DNA from 2 places in the Guptibacillus sedimenti genome. Region 2 is predicted to be linked to the other one. Evidence: predicted binding sites of a transcription regulator. Region 2 holds the regulator's gene; the other holds the start of a gene.
The links. The regulator LexA, encoded in region 2, represses DNA repair genes until DNA is damaged. The targets are predictions, from matches to a motif close to CGAACATATGTTCG.
Positions count from the first base shown of each region.

Region 1: a site for LexA is predicted at 2,444-2,457, ahead of ruvA (Holliday junction branch migration protein RuvA). Genes of this name have one in related genera too.

Region 1 covers NZ_JAQQWV010000001.1:1,286,085-1,293,742, reverse strand. The annotation lists gene queA (tRNA preQ1(34) S-adenosylmethionine ribosyltransferase-isomerase QueA) at 1-479, opposite strand, end outside; gene PQ578_RS06265 (DUF2905 domain-containing protein) at 607-804, opposite strand; gene ruvB (Holliday junction branch migration DNA helicase RuvB) at 807-1,805, opposite strand; gene ruvA (Holliday junction branch migration protein RuvA) at 1,818-2,420, opposite strand; gene PQ578_RS06250 (BofC C-terminal domain-containing protein) at 2,999-3,535, opposite strand; gene PQ578_RS06245 (YebC/PmpR family DNA-binding transcriptional regulator) at 3,635-4,384, opposite strand; gene PQ578_RS06240 (YhcN/YlaJ family sporulation lipoprotein) at 4,503-5,129, opposite strand; gene PQ578_RS06235 (protein kinase family protein) at 5,210-6,118, opposite strand; gene safA (SafA/ExsA family spore coat assembly protein) at 6,102-7,658, opposite strand, start outside.
Region 2 covers NZ_JAQQWV010000002.1:1,126,170-1,133,827, reverse strand. The annotation lists gene PQ578_RS14205 (CcdC family protein) at 1-13, opposite strand, end outside; gene PQ578_RS14200 (Na(+)/H(+) antiporter subunit B) at 124-579, opposite strand; gene PQ578_RS14195 (cytochrome c biogenesis protein CcdA) at 600-1,310, opposite strand; gene PQ578_RS14190 (M15 family metallopeptidase) at 1,416-2,309, opposite strand; gene PQ578_RS14185 (YneF family protein) at 2,424-2,651, opposite strand; gene sirA (sporulation inhibitor of replication protein SirA) at 2,744-3,187, opposite strand; gene PQ578_RS14175 (HesB/YadR/YfhF family protein) at 3,347-3,631, opposite strand; gene PQ578_RS14170 (DUF896 domain-containing protein) at 3,753-3,989, opposite strand; gene PQ578_RS14165 (YneB family resolvase-like protein) at 4,056-4,706, opposite strand; gene yneA (cell division suppressor protein YneA) at 4,710-5,030, opposite strand; gene lexA (transcriptional repressor LexA) at 5,185-5,805, shown strand; gene PQ578_RS14150 (ferritin) at 5,928-6,419, shown strand; gene PQ578_RS14145 (VOC family protein) at 6,660-7,064, opposite strand; gene PQ578_RS14140 (dihydroorotate dehydrogenase) at 7,285-7,658, opposite strand, start outside.

The DNA.
Region 1 (7,658 bases), on a different contig from region 2:
TCATCAAGCGTTTCTGTAATATATGGAGGTAGTGGCATTTCACCAAGCTGATCGAGGATTTCATAAAAAACCCCTTCGTATTGAAACTCCAGTACACGGCCACCGTGTTCTAAAGACTCTTTGCATACGGCTGTCAAACGGCCATCGCCAAATGAAATTACCGTGCCTGGCTTCACTCGCTTGGCAGGTTTAACAAGCGTTTCCCATTTATCCTCTTCCATTTGCTTAAGCAGGAGAACTTCAATCTTGGCACCAGTTTCCTCTTTTGAACCGTATAGTCTTGCCGGCATCACCCGCGTATCATTCAAGACAAGACAATCGCCAGGATTGATGTATTCCTCCAAATTGGAGAACTCTCTATGCTGAAGCTTTTGCTCTAATGGGTCTAAAACCATCAATCGCGATTTTGTCCGCTCTTTTAACGGGGTTTGCGCGATTAATCTTTCTGGAAGCTCAAAATCAAAATCATTTACGTTCATTTTTTTCACCACTATTTCTAAAAAGTGTTCAACTTTATTGATTTTACCACAGCACTACCGATCCGCGCACCCTTAAGGGGCAGGTCTCCTTCCCCCAGCTTGTAACTGACGGTTGGAAAGCTCCCCCTTATCTGAACTTACCTATAATAAAAAAGAGTAGTGACAGGACAATACTAACGATGATAGAAGTAACGATAGGAAAAAAGAATGTTGTGTTTCCTCTTTTAATTACCACATCACCAGGTAACTTACCGACAAAGGACCACAAGACCCCAATAGCTAAAAAAGCGATACCTAAAACGATAAATAGCTTTGAAATGCCCATCTTTACTTCGGAACCTCCATACCAAAGTGTTCGTATACATGATGCGTCACCATTCGTCCACGCGGCGTGCGCTGTAGAAATCCAATTTGAAGAAGGTAAGGCTCATACACATCTTCAATCGTATGACTTTCTTCTCCAATGGTGGCTGCAATCGTATCAACGCCAACAGGTCCACCACGAAACTTTTCAATAATCGCTAACAGAAGCTTGTGGTCAATATGATCGAGTCCGAGCGGATCCACCTGCATCATCTCTAGCGCTTGTGCAGCAAGCGATGACGAGATGACTCCATCGCCTTTTACTTGAGCGAAATCTCTTACTCGCTTTAACAAACGATTAGCTATTCGCGGTGTTCCGCGAGAGCGACGCGCTAGTTCAACAGCGGCATTCTGATCCATTTCTACATTAAAAATATCAGCTGTTCTCATGATAATCGTTTGTAATTCATCTTCTAGATAATATTCAAGCCTGCTTAAGACACCAAACCTGTCCCGTAAAGGGGCCGTTAATAACCCTGCTCTTGTCGTCGCACCGACAAGTGTAAATGGTGGTAGATCCAGTCGAACGGACCTGGCCGTTTCACCCTTTCCAATCACAATATCCAGGCAATAATCTTCCATTGCGGGATAAAGCACTTCTTCTACGCTTCTTGGAAGACGATGAATTTCATCAATAAATAAAACATCTCCAGGTTCAAGGGCCGTTAAAATAGCTGCTAAATCACCTGGTCGTTCGATGGCAGGACCTGAAGTTGTACGCAAATTTACTTCCATCTCATTAGCAATGATAGCGGAAAGGGTCGTTTTACCGAGGCCTGGAGGACCATATAACAAAACATGATCCAGAGGCTCTTCACGCATTTTTGCCGCTTCAATAAAGACTTCAAGATTTCGCTTGACTTTTTCTTGTCCAATATACTGAGCTAATCGCTGAGGACGGAGGCTATATTCTACGGATGAGTCGTCACCGACTTGTTCTCCAGATAGAATGCGATCTTCCACGTTACTCCCTCCTTATTGCTTCAGCATAAGCTGAAGAGCTTTCTTAATATACTGATCGGTTGTTAGCGTTTCTTCTAACAGTTTTGGTTTAACCTTCTTAATTTCTCGGTCTGCATAGCCAAGTGCTTTCAATGCTTCAAGCGCTTCATCAAGTTCATGAGCTCCTTCTCCTTGCACATCTTCAACTGCAAATAACCCTTCGATTGGAGCTCCAAAACCTTTCAGCTTTCCTTTTAAATCAAGGATAATTTGACGAGCTGTTTTCTTTCCTACTCCAGGAAACTTCGTCAAGAATTTTTCATCTTCCATCTCGATGGCACTAACTACTTTGTCCGGTTCGCCAGTCGCTAAAATAGCAACCGCTCCTTTAGGACCAATCCCTGATACATTTAACAGTTTCTCAAACAAAAGACGCTCTTCTCGGGTTGGGAAACCATAAAGAGCAATAAGATCTTCTCTCACATAATGGTGCGTAAAAATTTGAATCGATTGATTTCGATATTTCTGAAACTCAAACGGATTGCCACAGTAGATTTTATAGCCAATCGAATTGGACTCCACCACAATGTATTCTGTATCAATATATTCAACCGTGCCTTTAATATATTCAATCAAAGCTACTCTCTCCCCTGTACATACGAACGTGTATTTCTATCTCTCCATTCTACCATAAAAACACGAAAGGCGGAGCGTGCCTGTTAAAATCCGCAGGATGTTGGAGCCCATGAGACTGAGACGCTTTTTGTCTCAATCGAAAGGGCGAAACAGCCGGAGGATTTGGCCCGCGTAGCTAGACACGAAAAGCGGAGACGAGCGTTTAGAAACGGAGATATTGGAGCTCTTGAACGAGAACACGTTTTTTGTGTTTTTGTGAAAGAGTGAAATATCGCAGTTTCTGCGAGTCGCAGCTAGACACGAAAAGCGGAGCGGGCCCGTTTAAATCCGCAGGATGTTGGAGCCCTTTCGAATGAGACGCTTTTTGTCTCAATCGAAAGGGCGAAACAGCCGGAGGATTTGGCCCGTGTAGCTAGACACGAAAAGCGGAGACGAGCGTTTAGAAACGGAGATATTGGAGCTCTTGAACGAGAACACGTTTTTTGTGTTTTTGTGAAAGAGTGAAATATCGCAGTTTCTGCGAGTCGCAGCTAGACACGAAAGGTAATAAACTGTTTATTAAGAACAAAAAACCCGTCCTATTGGACAGGTTCGCTTTTGATTTTCGAAAAAGATTGAATCACATCTTCAAACTGATACCATGACTCTACAGGTATACCATCCATAAGTTGTTCTCGCCTTTGACTTTCAAGCTTACCTACATCAATTTGGAAGAACGTTTGAATCACTTTCTCATCGGCAGGGTCACCATCAAAAATGGTAAGAACACCATCCTCCGTTAAACCAAAATGACCATTTTGTTTACTTGCAGGTGAAATGTCTTCAAAATTCCGTTCAAAAACCATTTTTCCTTCTTCCTGATCCACAAGTTGCCAGTCTGCATATTGACTCCAAAAATCCTCCATTGCCCAAATCGTTTCATATACGGATTGTTTTGTTGTCACACCATCAGCATAATTCGTTCGTAGTTCTACTTCAATGACTAACGGCCCTTCTTCTTGTAGAGACTCTGTCGTTACCGTTGCTAAACCGTTATTAGGCTCAAAAGCTTCGGCAGATGTTCCACCAAAAACTAGAAGGAAACCTAACAGAATGAGTGGACAAAGGTTTTTCATATATCTCCAACACCTTTCTTCCATATTCAATAAGTTCATGCCGTTAGCGTTTCCAACTTTTCTCTCTCTATTCAAAAAAAGCTACAGAAACTCTGTAGCTTAAAGTTGCTCATACACCTCATCATTTATTTCCGCATTATGATATACTTCTTGCACATCATCATTATCTTCAAGCTGTTCAATTAGCTTCACCATGTTAATACCATCTTCGTCCTCTAGAGGGGCATACGTTTCTGGAATCATTGTGACTTCAGCAGATGAGAATGTTAAGCCGTCTGCTTCTAGCTGATGCTTAACCACCTGAAACTCTTGTGGATCCGTATAAATCTCATATGCTTCCTCCGTTGTTTCCATTTCTTCTGCACCAGCTTCAATCACCTGAAGCAATAATTCCTCTCCATCAATTTCGCTTTCAGAGCGGTCAATGATCAGTAAACCTTTGCGATTAAATAAAAAGGATACACAACCATTTTCGCCCATGTTTCCATTATTTTTACTAAAAGCATGTCGTACATCGGCCGCAGCACGATTTTTATTATCTGTGAGCAATTGAACCATGAGCGCTGCGCCACCTGAGCCATAGCCTTCATATATAACATTTTCGTACTGTACGCCATTCAAATCACCAGTGGCTTTCTTTATCGCACGATCAATGTTATCGTTCGGCATATTTGATGATTTCGCCTTATCAATCGCAAGTCTTAAAGAAGGATTTGTTTCCGGATCGCTTCCCCCTTGCTTAGCAGCAACAAAAATTTCCTTCGCTAGCTTCATAAATACTTTCCCACGTTTCGCATCCTGTGCGTTTTTTCTACGCTGAATATTTTTCCATTTGGAATGTCCAGCCATCGGTACGAACTACTCCCTTCAAATAGAGTGATTTGTTTAACCGTAACATAGGAGTTACTCGACCGAAAAGTGTTCTGCATATGTAGGCGAGCAGGCTTCTGCCCACTCGCTATTTTAATTACTTGTTGTTCTCAAAAGGACGCTTTGCAGCATTGCCGATGTCATCTAAAATCCCATTCACATCAGCCTGAACCTCTTCAAAGCCATTTCCATCTGCAAGACGGTTATTCACGTCGCCCATGCGACCAAAAACATCTTCGTCTGTTGAGATCGAAACATTTTTCTGCTTCGTTACTTTTGCTACTTCACTACGAACGGTATCCTTTACATCTGCATCATTTTTGTCGTTTGTATCAACGCCAATCATGATCTGATCACCGTATACAATGACACGAGAATCATCTACATTTTTAAGCTTGTTGATTCTCTTCGCAAGGCGAGTAGACAGTTCATTGTCATAACCTGAATAATTATCATCGGTACGCATGTATCCTGGCCCGTTCATTCCATTACGTTTATCAATTTGCTTTTCATCTGGCGCTTTTACACCGTGTTCATAATCTCGGTCAATCATGTCTGTAACGGCACCTTCGCGATAATCACCGTTATTATCTTCACTTGTGTAATAACCAATTGGACGTGTGGAATCATTATAACGTGTATCCATCGCCTCATTATCGGCTGTACACCCGATTAATCCACCTGCAAACATCATCGTAGAAAGCGTTAGAATTGTTTTCCTCAAATTTAAAACCTCCTTTCACCTTTAGAATGTGAGGAGGCTGATGTTTTTAATCTGTTAGTTCTAGGTAACAATGGTACCTATTAAAGCACTTGCCGAATGAATGCCGTCCTTTTCTCTTTCTGCTGCTCTGTTTTTACCAATAGTTCATTTCTTCCACTGGGATTCATTAACCATTCCCGGTAAAAATCGGCAGGATAAGCAAGAAGTCTTCTAAGAGAAGAATCTTCGAGGCAATGACGAAGTGAAGAGATATGTGAATTCTCCCATTCCTCTAGCGACCAGTTACAGTGAGGAAGCATTCGATTTATCAACTGCAAATAATCATACTCACGAGGAGCGTAACTTATGAGATCACCATCAATTAAAAGCAACTGATCAAAATTAAAGATAAAGTTATGATGTGCAGGATCGCCGTGGACAATGCAATGACGTCGATAACTAGACCGTTCAAGTTGTTCGACTTCCATCATCTCAGAGAGAACAATTTCACCAATCGTTAAAAAATAATTAATAAGCTTTTCCTGTTCACAAGAGAGTACCTCAGAATCTAAATTTTGTTTAAACCGTATGAAGCGGTTCGTCCATTTTCGAGTAAGAGAGACATATGGTATGTGCTTACTAACAATCCCCTGAACTTCATCTTGAAAATGATTGGTTTTTTCCATCGCAAGAAATCGATCTTCTTTAATACTATAGTCAAGCGCTCGCCCTTCTATGGCTTTCATGCAGGCAAACGTTAGTCCACCACTTTCTTTCATCCACTCGCCATCTGCGAAAGGAATATAAGAAACAAAAGAAGTAGCACCAGCAGATGAAATTTCGATTTGTTTTTTTATCGTTTCTTTCTTTACTGCTGCTTTTAAAAAAACAGGCTCGCCATTGTAAGAAATCCCCCTCCAAACGAGTGAATTTATCTGCTTCATTTGTAGAAAAAAAGGGCGTATCCCCTGTAGGATAGCCCCATTCATTTTACTAACGTGATTCGGCATAGCTACTTTCCATTCCCATATAATCCATCATCGGCGCTTTATTAGCTCCTTGAACAAATCCAGGGTTCGCATATGACGGCATTTGTTGATAAGGCGATACTTGTTGATTTCCTCCACATCCACAGTCATGTTGCTGATAAGGTGAGACCATTGGCTGGTTAGGATAGCCAGGCGGCATCATCATGCCACCTAAATTTTGATTCGGGTAACCATAAGCACCCATCACAGCTTCAGGATATTCTTCATTTCCTTTATGAGCATATGGCGCCATACCATAACCATTCATTGCTGCCCCAGCTACTGATCCAGGATAGCCGCCATTGTTTCCTTTATGCCCATAGCCTTCATACGCTCCTGCTACGTCCTGATTTGGATATCCTGGTGTTTGCATGCCCGCTACATTTCCTGGGTAGCCGCCATTGTTTCCTTTATGGCCATAACCTTCATACGCTCCTGCTACGTCTTGATTTGGATATCCTGGTGTTTGCATGCCCGCTACATTCCCTGGGTAGCCGCCATTGTTTCCTTTATAGCCATAGCCTTCATACGCTCCTGCTACGTCTTGATTTGGATATCCTGGTGTTTGCATGCCCGCTACATTTCCTGGGTAACCGCCATTGTTTCCTTTATGGCCATAACCTTCATACGCTCCTGCTACGTCCTGATTTGGATATCCTGGTGTTTGCATGCCCGCTACATTTCCTGGGTAGCCGCCATTATTTCCTTTATGGCCATAACCTTCATACGCTCCTGCTACGTCTTGATTTGGATAACCGCTACCATACATATGCGCGCCAGCGACTGAACCAGGGTATCCCGGCATGCTTTGATTTGCTTTGTTTCCGTAGCTTGCTCCTGCAACATCAGAGCTTTCTTCACCCATACCATAGTTGTTCATGTTAGCACCAGCTACATTTTGATTTGGATAACCGTTTTGCTGGTAAGCCCCTGCTACGCTCTCGTCTCCTTTTTGACCATATCCGTTCATCTCAGCTCCTGCTACCGCACCTGGATAGCCGTTCCCCTTATTTCCAAAACCTTCATACGCTCCAGCAACGTTTTGATTTGAATAGCCATAAGCTCCAGCTACTTCTCCAGGATATCCACCAGAATTTGCTTTATTTCCATACCCTTCATAAGCACCTGCTACGTTCTGATTGTTAGAGCCCATTTGTGCTCCACCCACAGAAGTCGGATAGCCAGGATAACCACCATTAAATTCTTTGTTCGCATAACTTGTAGTTCCAGCTACGTTACTAGGATACCCTTGATTCATTGGAGGTGGTGGCATTTCCATTGACGAAGACTCAAATTCACCTAATACTTCTTCATCATTCATTGGATAAAATAAATTTTCTGCTTTTTTGGCTTTTTCAACTGGTTTCTTTTCAGCTACTTTTTTTGCTTTCTCAACCGGTTTTTCCTCAGCTGTTTTTTTCGCTTCCACTTTCTTTTCAGGCTTTGTTTCTTTTGGCTTTACTTTCTTAGGCTTTTCTTCCTGAGGCATCATATTCATATTCATGTTCATATTTAAACCCAT
Region 2 (7,658 bases):
TTAAAATCAGCATATACTCATCCCTCACCTATACCGTACTACCCATCATTTCCATTGTATGTGGAAGAGACTAAAAATACAAGCTCACGAAAAAAAGAACGGCATTCCACCGTTCTTTCTTCCCTACCCATTTAATTTGGAAAGCTCCTCTTCTCCTTCATCAGCTGCAATACTTAAAATAATCGTCATTGTTACTCCAACAACAGTGAAATAAACGCCAAGATCAAATAGCATTGCGGTCGCAAGGTGAGAATGTCCGAGAATCGGTAACTCAAAATAAGCATCCGTTTGACTTAGGAAGGGTTGACCAAAAATGAACGAACCTACTCCCGTAAGAACAGCGATCAATAAACCGATCGGAATAAAGTTTTTAAAGTCAATCCGTATTACTCTCTTCATGGTTTTAAAACCATATGAGATATACAGAAGAACCAATGCTCCTGCAGTCATAAGACCTCCAATAAAGCCCCCGCCCGGTGCATTATGACCTGCGAAAAATAAGTAAATCGAAAATCCTAGAATAATAAAGACGATAATGGTTGTCGTCGTTTTAAGTATAAGGTCATTTGTTCCTTTCAAACCAACGCATCCTTTCTTAATTAGAATCCTTGAAAGCCACCAAACAGGTTATTTACAAGGAATGATGTAAACATCGTCATAAAGTTAAAGTAAAGCAAAACGCCCATGACAATCATTAAATACCCGCCAGTCTTCATAATGAATCGGCTATTTCTCTTAATCCATTGCATTTTGCCGATAAAAAAGGACAAAATGAAAAATGGCACGGAAAAGCCAAGCGTATACGCTACCATGTACATGAGTCCAGCTCCAGGATTAGAAACACCGAGAGCAATAACAGCTGCCAAAATCGGGCCTGTACAAGGCGTCCAGCCTGCCGCAAACCCCATTCCGATTAAAATAGAACCAATAAAACCAGATGGACGGTTACGGATTTTTAAACGACGGTCTTTCATTAAAAAGTTCGGAGTCCAAAAACCAACAACAACAAGTCCAAACACCACAATTAAAATGGCACCCACTTGACGCAGAAGCTCTTTGTACTGAATAAACAAATTTCCAACAAGGGACGTTGACATTCCTAACACTAGGAAAATAATCGAAAACCCAATTAGGAAGAAAATCGTATGGAATATAGCTCTCTTTTGCATCATACCACGTTCTTCTTTCAGATCATCTACGGAAACCCCTGTGATGTAAGAAATGAACGCCGGGTAAAGCGGTAGTACACACGGTGAGATAAATGATAAAAAGCCGGCACCGAACGCTAAAAACAAGTTCAAATCTGCCATTGAATTACTCCCTGTCTAATGCATGATCTTATCATGTGCATGTGGTTACCTTTTCAACCTTTATTGTAAACGATTTATCTTATTCAAACTATGAACATTCCATAACTATTTTTCTTCAGAGAAAAATTCTTCAAGCGTAACGCCAGCCTCGTGAACATCAGCAGCCGCTTCTTTTCCGACATAGCGAACATGCCATGGCTCATATTGATATCCGGTAATATCCTCTTTCCCTTTTAAGTAACGAACAACGAAGCCATATTCATGCGCATGCTCCGCTACCCACTTACCTTCTGGTGTGTTACCAAACTCTTCAGTAAGAGAGCTTCCAAGGGAAGGTGTGCTAATATCCATCGTTAAGCCCGTCTGATGTTCACTCTGTCCCGCCTGCGCACTTACCTGGTTCGCTACTTCTTCTCCACGTTGCTCAGCATTATAAGCAAAAATAGCTTCCTGGCGCTCATAGGAGCGATAACCTGAAACAGCTTTTAACTCATAGCCATCTTCTTTTGCAGCTTTAAACATTTTTTCAAGGGCTCTGGCAGCTTCTTCTACCATCAAGCGCTTCGGATCACCTTCAGGGGCATATGTAGAGACGTCTGGTTCCACAAGATTTTTCGGAACAAAGTCAGAAGGTAGATTACGTTCTTTATTAGCCACGACATAAATGCTGTCTGGATTCGTGACCGTTAGATTTTCACCATTTTTCTCGACTGTTTCAGCCATCGTTGGATAGGCTGCTGCACCCTCTTTACCGTCATCTTTTTGATCCTGCTCTTTATTGCTCTCTTCATTGTCTTTCTGGCTATCGTTTTCTTGATGATCTTTCGTTTGATTTTCGTCGGATTTCCCAGAATTATTTGTGGAATCGTTATTCGTTTGTCCATCGTTCTCCACTTGATTCTGCGGCTCGTTAGACGTTTGCTCTTCATCTCCAGCCTGACATCCGGCTAAAAGCGCAAACGAAAGTCCAGTTGCTACTACTAACTTTTTCATTGTCATGTAAACACTTCCTGATTTTTTTATAGTCTAATCTATCATACCATCACACCAATTAGACCCGTCAACCAAAATTACTCCATACAAAAAGCACTCTGCTAACAGAGTGCCATTACGCTATTTATCGTTGTTCGTCATTTGACTATTCATAGCCTTCATCATCTGATTAATCTTCTTCTGAGAAGGTTTCTGCCCCATTTGCATCATCATTACACGAAGCATGTTTTCATTAATAGGGGGATTCTTCTTTAAATAGTCCATCATATATTTGCGGGCAATAAAAAAGCCAAGTGCTACTCCAGCAATCAACGCTAGCACGCCCACAAGCGTGTACATCCACCACATTCTAGATTTCCTCCTTATTCTTTCTCTTCCAATAGTGTACTACAACCCGTAATGATTATACAATAACGTCTACTAAAATAGTAGGAGTTTGTTCAAACTAGTTTCTGCTGTTTAATCGGGTTAAGCCATCCATATCGACCTGATTGGAAGTCAATCGCGAAGAAAGAAGGAGTTAATTTTCGAATCACCTCAAAAAAGACTGTTTCAACTTCAGTACCACCAGTCGCATAGACATTAACTTTCTCTTTTCTCACAAACAAAGAAGCATCGCTTTTTGATTGATTTATACTTAACCGGTGCCCTTCGTTTTTGTATTCGTACGTCCGGAACGCCCCTAGTTCGCTGACAAGATAAGTGTTTAGCTCCTCTTCTGCAATGGGCTCAGTAATAAAGGAAACCTGCTTATCGAGAAGGTCTTTCTCATCCACCTGGATCGCTCGCTTTCTTTCAAGGAAAAGGTGATACAAAAGATGTTCTTTGCCAGCATATTGAGCGGCGATGTGTTGTTTAACAAAATACATTTCATAATGCCTCATACCACTTCCCCCTTATCAGAGAACAAATCATATAAAAAATAGTATACTGCACCTTCTCTAAAAGGATTGTCTATACTTGGAGCATCACATCACTAGTTTTGTCGAATTTAAAAAGGACCTGTACTATAACATATATGTTATAGTACAGGTCCTTGACTGCTATGCCATACTCGGCAGGTCACAAAGAACGCCACCGTTGCTTTCATCATAATCTAGTTTCATTCGATCAACAAACCACTGATCATCCGGTCGAACAAAGTAAGTAACTCCTCCAATTTCTTGCTTATAATCATCATATGAAGGCCGGTCAGACATGACTCCAAGGGAAAAACCACCGCTGTCCCCACTTCCTGCATAACGTACAAACAATCTTAGACAATCACCATGACCAAGTTCCATTTCATTTTTGTAAAACTCAGCTGCAGAATCAGTTACAACAAACATCTTATCCGCCCTCTCCGTTTTTGTATTAGTACATCTTGTTATAGTACAGTATAACGAATATTTGAAAAATTGCAACCATAAAAATAGCCTAATTTTGCATTTAGCAAAATTAGGCTATTTTTTACTGAAGAAAGCCGCGATTTTTCTTGCTTTCTTTTAATTTTTGAGGCGTTACGTCTGTGCCTTCTTCATCCACAACTTTGATGGAGTGAAGCTGGTTACTAAAAGAAGAACGAAGGCTTGCCAGGTATTCCTGACGAAGATCTTTTTGTTCTTTTTTCTCAGCATCTGTTAAAGATGACTCTTTTGATTTACGAGATAGCTCGTTAATTCGTTGAATTTTATCTTGAGAAAGCATGTAAAAAAGCTCCTTTACTGCAACTTGTACGTTCTATGCTAACGCATCTTTTTACCATAGACAAGTTTAGTGCTTCTCACTCTGTTCGTCAACATATTCCTTATAGCGTCTATGTACCGTGGCTTTTGATGCATGGTGACCAAAACCTTTAAGCGTTGCTGCAATCTCATGGAACGTTAAGCCGCGATTACGAAGATTAACAATTTCCTCGATCGGAACTTCAACACGGTCTCTTCCACCGTGATTTTGATGACTTAAATTTCGCTGCGGTCGATAGCCTTCTTTAACCGCCTTATCCATACCGCGTTTGATTTTCAAGTTGTGAAGCTTTCGCTGAAATTCTTCGACAATACTTACAATTTCAAGCACCATTGAATCAGCTTCCGATAATTGAAGTTCTCCATTTTGATTTACCGTATAAATGGTTCCGCCGTATTTGTGAACGGCATGAAGAAGAGCAATTTTAGCGTTCCCTCGTCCAAGTCTTGTTTCGTCTTGAATGAGCAATGCTTCGACTTGCCCTTCTTTTAACAAATCCAGTACTTCGAGTATGCCATCTCGATCAATGTCATACCCGCTGTGTTTTTCTTCAATCATTCGGTGAACGGTAAAACCTGACTGTGATGCAAATCGTTGCAATTCTTCTTTTTGCCTTGCAAGAGACGACTCCTGCGCTTCTTTTTTTGTGCTTACTCGGCAATAAATAACGGCGTTCATTCTTTAATCTGTACCCCCAAGTGCGGTAGCGTTCGCTTCAACAGGGATGATGAGAGTATCTCCTGCTGTAATTCGATTAGCATCTATGCGATTAGCGTCTTCAACCCAGCTAACAAATTTCTGATCAGACAATTCATGTGCGGAACGATATTCATCAGCAATTTTTAATACCGTATCACCGTGCTCCAGTTGAATCGTTGTATACCGATCATACTCCTCAGCTGCAGCTGTTCGCAAAGATACGAACACAATAATTAACACAGCTACAAAAGATATAATGACAAGAAAATCAATTCCAGACAAGCCCCCAGCTTGCTTTCTCATCCCAATCACCCCATATACGAATATTTGTTCTGTTTTTAGTATAATCAGAACCCCTGTTCGTGTCAACTAGTAACTTCGAACTTATGTTTGTATGCGAACAAAAATTCTGGTATACTAGTAACAAATAGATAGATTGGAACGAGGTGCCAGAAATATGAAACTATCAAAGCGTCAGCAGGACATTCTGGACTTTATTAAAGTCGAAGTAAAACAAAAAGGTTATCCACCGTCTGTTAGAGAAATCGGCGAAGCCGTTGGACTTGCTTCAAGCTCAACTGTCCATGGCCACCTGGCAAGACTCGAGAAAAAAGGTTATATCAGAAGAGACCCAACCAAACCAAGAGCCATTGAAGTGTTGGGCCTTGATGAAGCGATCGACATCCCACGTCAGCACACGGTTAATGTTCCTGTCATTGGTAAAGTAACAGCTGGTCAACCGATCACAGCGATTGAAAATGTTGAAGAGTACTTCCCTCTTCCAGAGCAGTTCGCTCAGGATGAAGAGCATACATTCATTCTTGTCATCGAAGGGGATAGTATGATTGAAGCTGGTATTTATAACGGTGATATGGTTATCGTGAAGCAGCAACCAACTGCAAATAACGGAGACATCGTTGTTGCGATGACGGACGATGGCGAAGCAACGGTAAAACGTTTCTTTAAAGAAAGCAACTACTTCCGACTTCAGCCAGAAAACTCATCGATGGAACCAATCATTCTTGATTCTGTTTCGATTCTTGGTAAAGTGGTTGGTGTTTTCCGCTCGATCCACTAGAAGCGCAAATTGCGCTTCTTTTTTTTATTATCGATTACTACTTGAAGGTCACTCTTTTATCGTAACGAGACAATCCACATCTTCATAAGTTGTGATGATAAGAAGATGATGAGGTGATTGTAATGGTACAAAAAGAAGTTCAAGAACTTTTAAACACGCTGATTCAAATTGAACACATTTCAACCACGCTATATTTAGCGATGTCTGCTTACTTGGATCGAAAGAATTATACTGGAATGGCCAGTTGGTTAAGAATTCAATCTGATGAAGAACGAACGCATCTTCTTACTCTGATTAATTACTTAGCTGGTAAAGATGGCGTTGTTGAATTAGGTGCTCTCCCAGAACAATCGACGGACTTTGGAACGCCGCTCGAAACCTTCCAGCAAGTTTTAGAACACGAACAGTATGTTACGAATTCTTACCGTCAGGCTTATAACTACATCAAAAAAATTGATCCGCAAACGGCCGTCATCGTTCAGGATTTCCTACGTGAACAGATTGACGAAGAAGCACAGGCACTTACGATTGTCGAAAGGCTGAAATTAGCAGGAGATAACACGTCCGCACTCTTACTGATCGATCAAGAACTTGGTCAGAGGCAGCCAGGATAAGATTTCTACCTAAAACCTACAACAGACCTCAACCTTCATGGGTTAGAAGGTGAGGTCTGTTTATTTTTGTTATGTTATTTGTAATTCTGAATAAATTGGTGGTTTTCGATAATAAGCTCATAATAATTGAGGGTAAGCTCACTATGCGAATAAGATCCTTTTTATCCTCACCGTTGATTTTAACATATTATTCCACACCCAATTCCAACTACAAGTATAAAAGTTACGTATCTATTAAGTTTAAATCCCTTCTGTATTCATTAGTACAACTCTCCAGCCATCAGGATCTTCAATCGTTATCCCTTTCTCTTGCCAATACACATTTTCTGGTTCTACTTCCATGTGCCCCATTTGGTGAAGCCTTTCTGCTACGCTTTTCAGCTCTTCTCCATTTGGAATATAGAAAATGATCAAGTTATCAGCAGTAGGAGCAGGGCAAGGGCTACCTTCTTCATGTGACGTGAACTCTATTTGATAGCATAGGTGAGGTAAACCATATACCACGCCCGTATATCCTGCATGTCCAGTGAATTCAGCCACTCGCTGCAAGCCTAATCCATGTTCGTAAAACTGAATAATCTTATCAAATTGATCGGTCGGCCTAGCTATTCGAACTTGCACTGCGTTAAAATCTTGAAACTTCATCGTCGTTCCCTCCAATTACTATATATAAGCACGATACTTCCGAAAATCTAATTGTGACATACTTATATTTTAAGCTTTCATCAGCGTCATAGCGCTAGTAAAATGAATGAATTTCTCTACGACTTTAGGATGAAAGAAGAAAATAATTCATTAAAAAAAGCCGAAGCACCTTAAAGTGAACTTCAGCTTCTAATTAAAATAGGCACCCGTTAAACAATCTTCAATATGAATACTTCCCCATCAAATAACTTTTTGAAAAGTACAACCCTCCAAAAAATAGCGCAAGAGCGATGTAGGCCGGTAGCAAGTGAATAAAAGTCGTGTAGCCAATCATGATGTGTACATAAATTCCTGCTCCAAACGCAGGCAAACCTCCTATAAGCAACATCCACCATAGCCAGGCATTCCCCGATTGGAAGCCCCAGAGAGCAGACATTAGCACTAACAATCCAACGCTGATCATCGCTCCTCCAAACCCAGCACGGTCGTGGGCGATGACAGAGGTCAACCGATCATTGAATGACTGAATCAGATCCGCTGGCATGCAGATGTATTGTAAATCCGTTGGCACAAAAACCCCCGTCACACCGATTC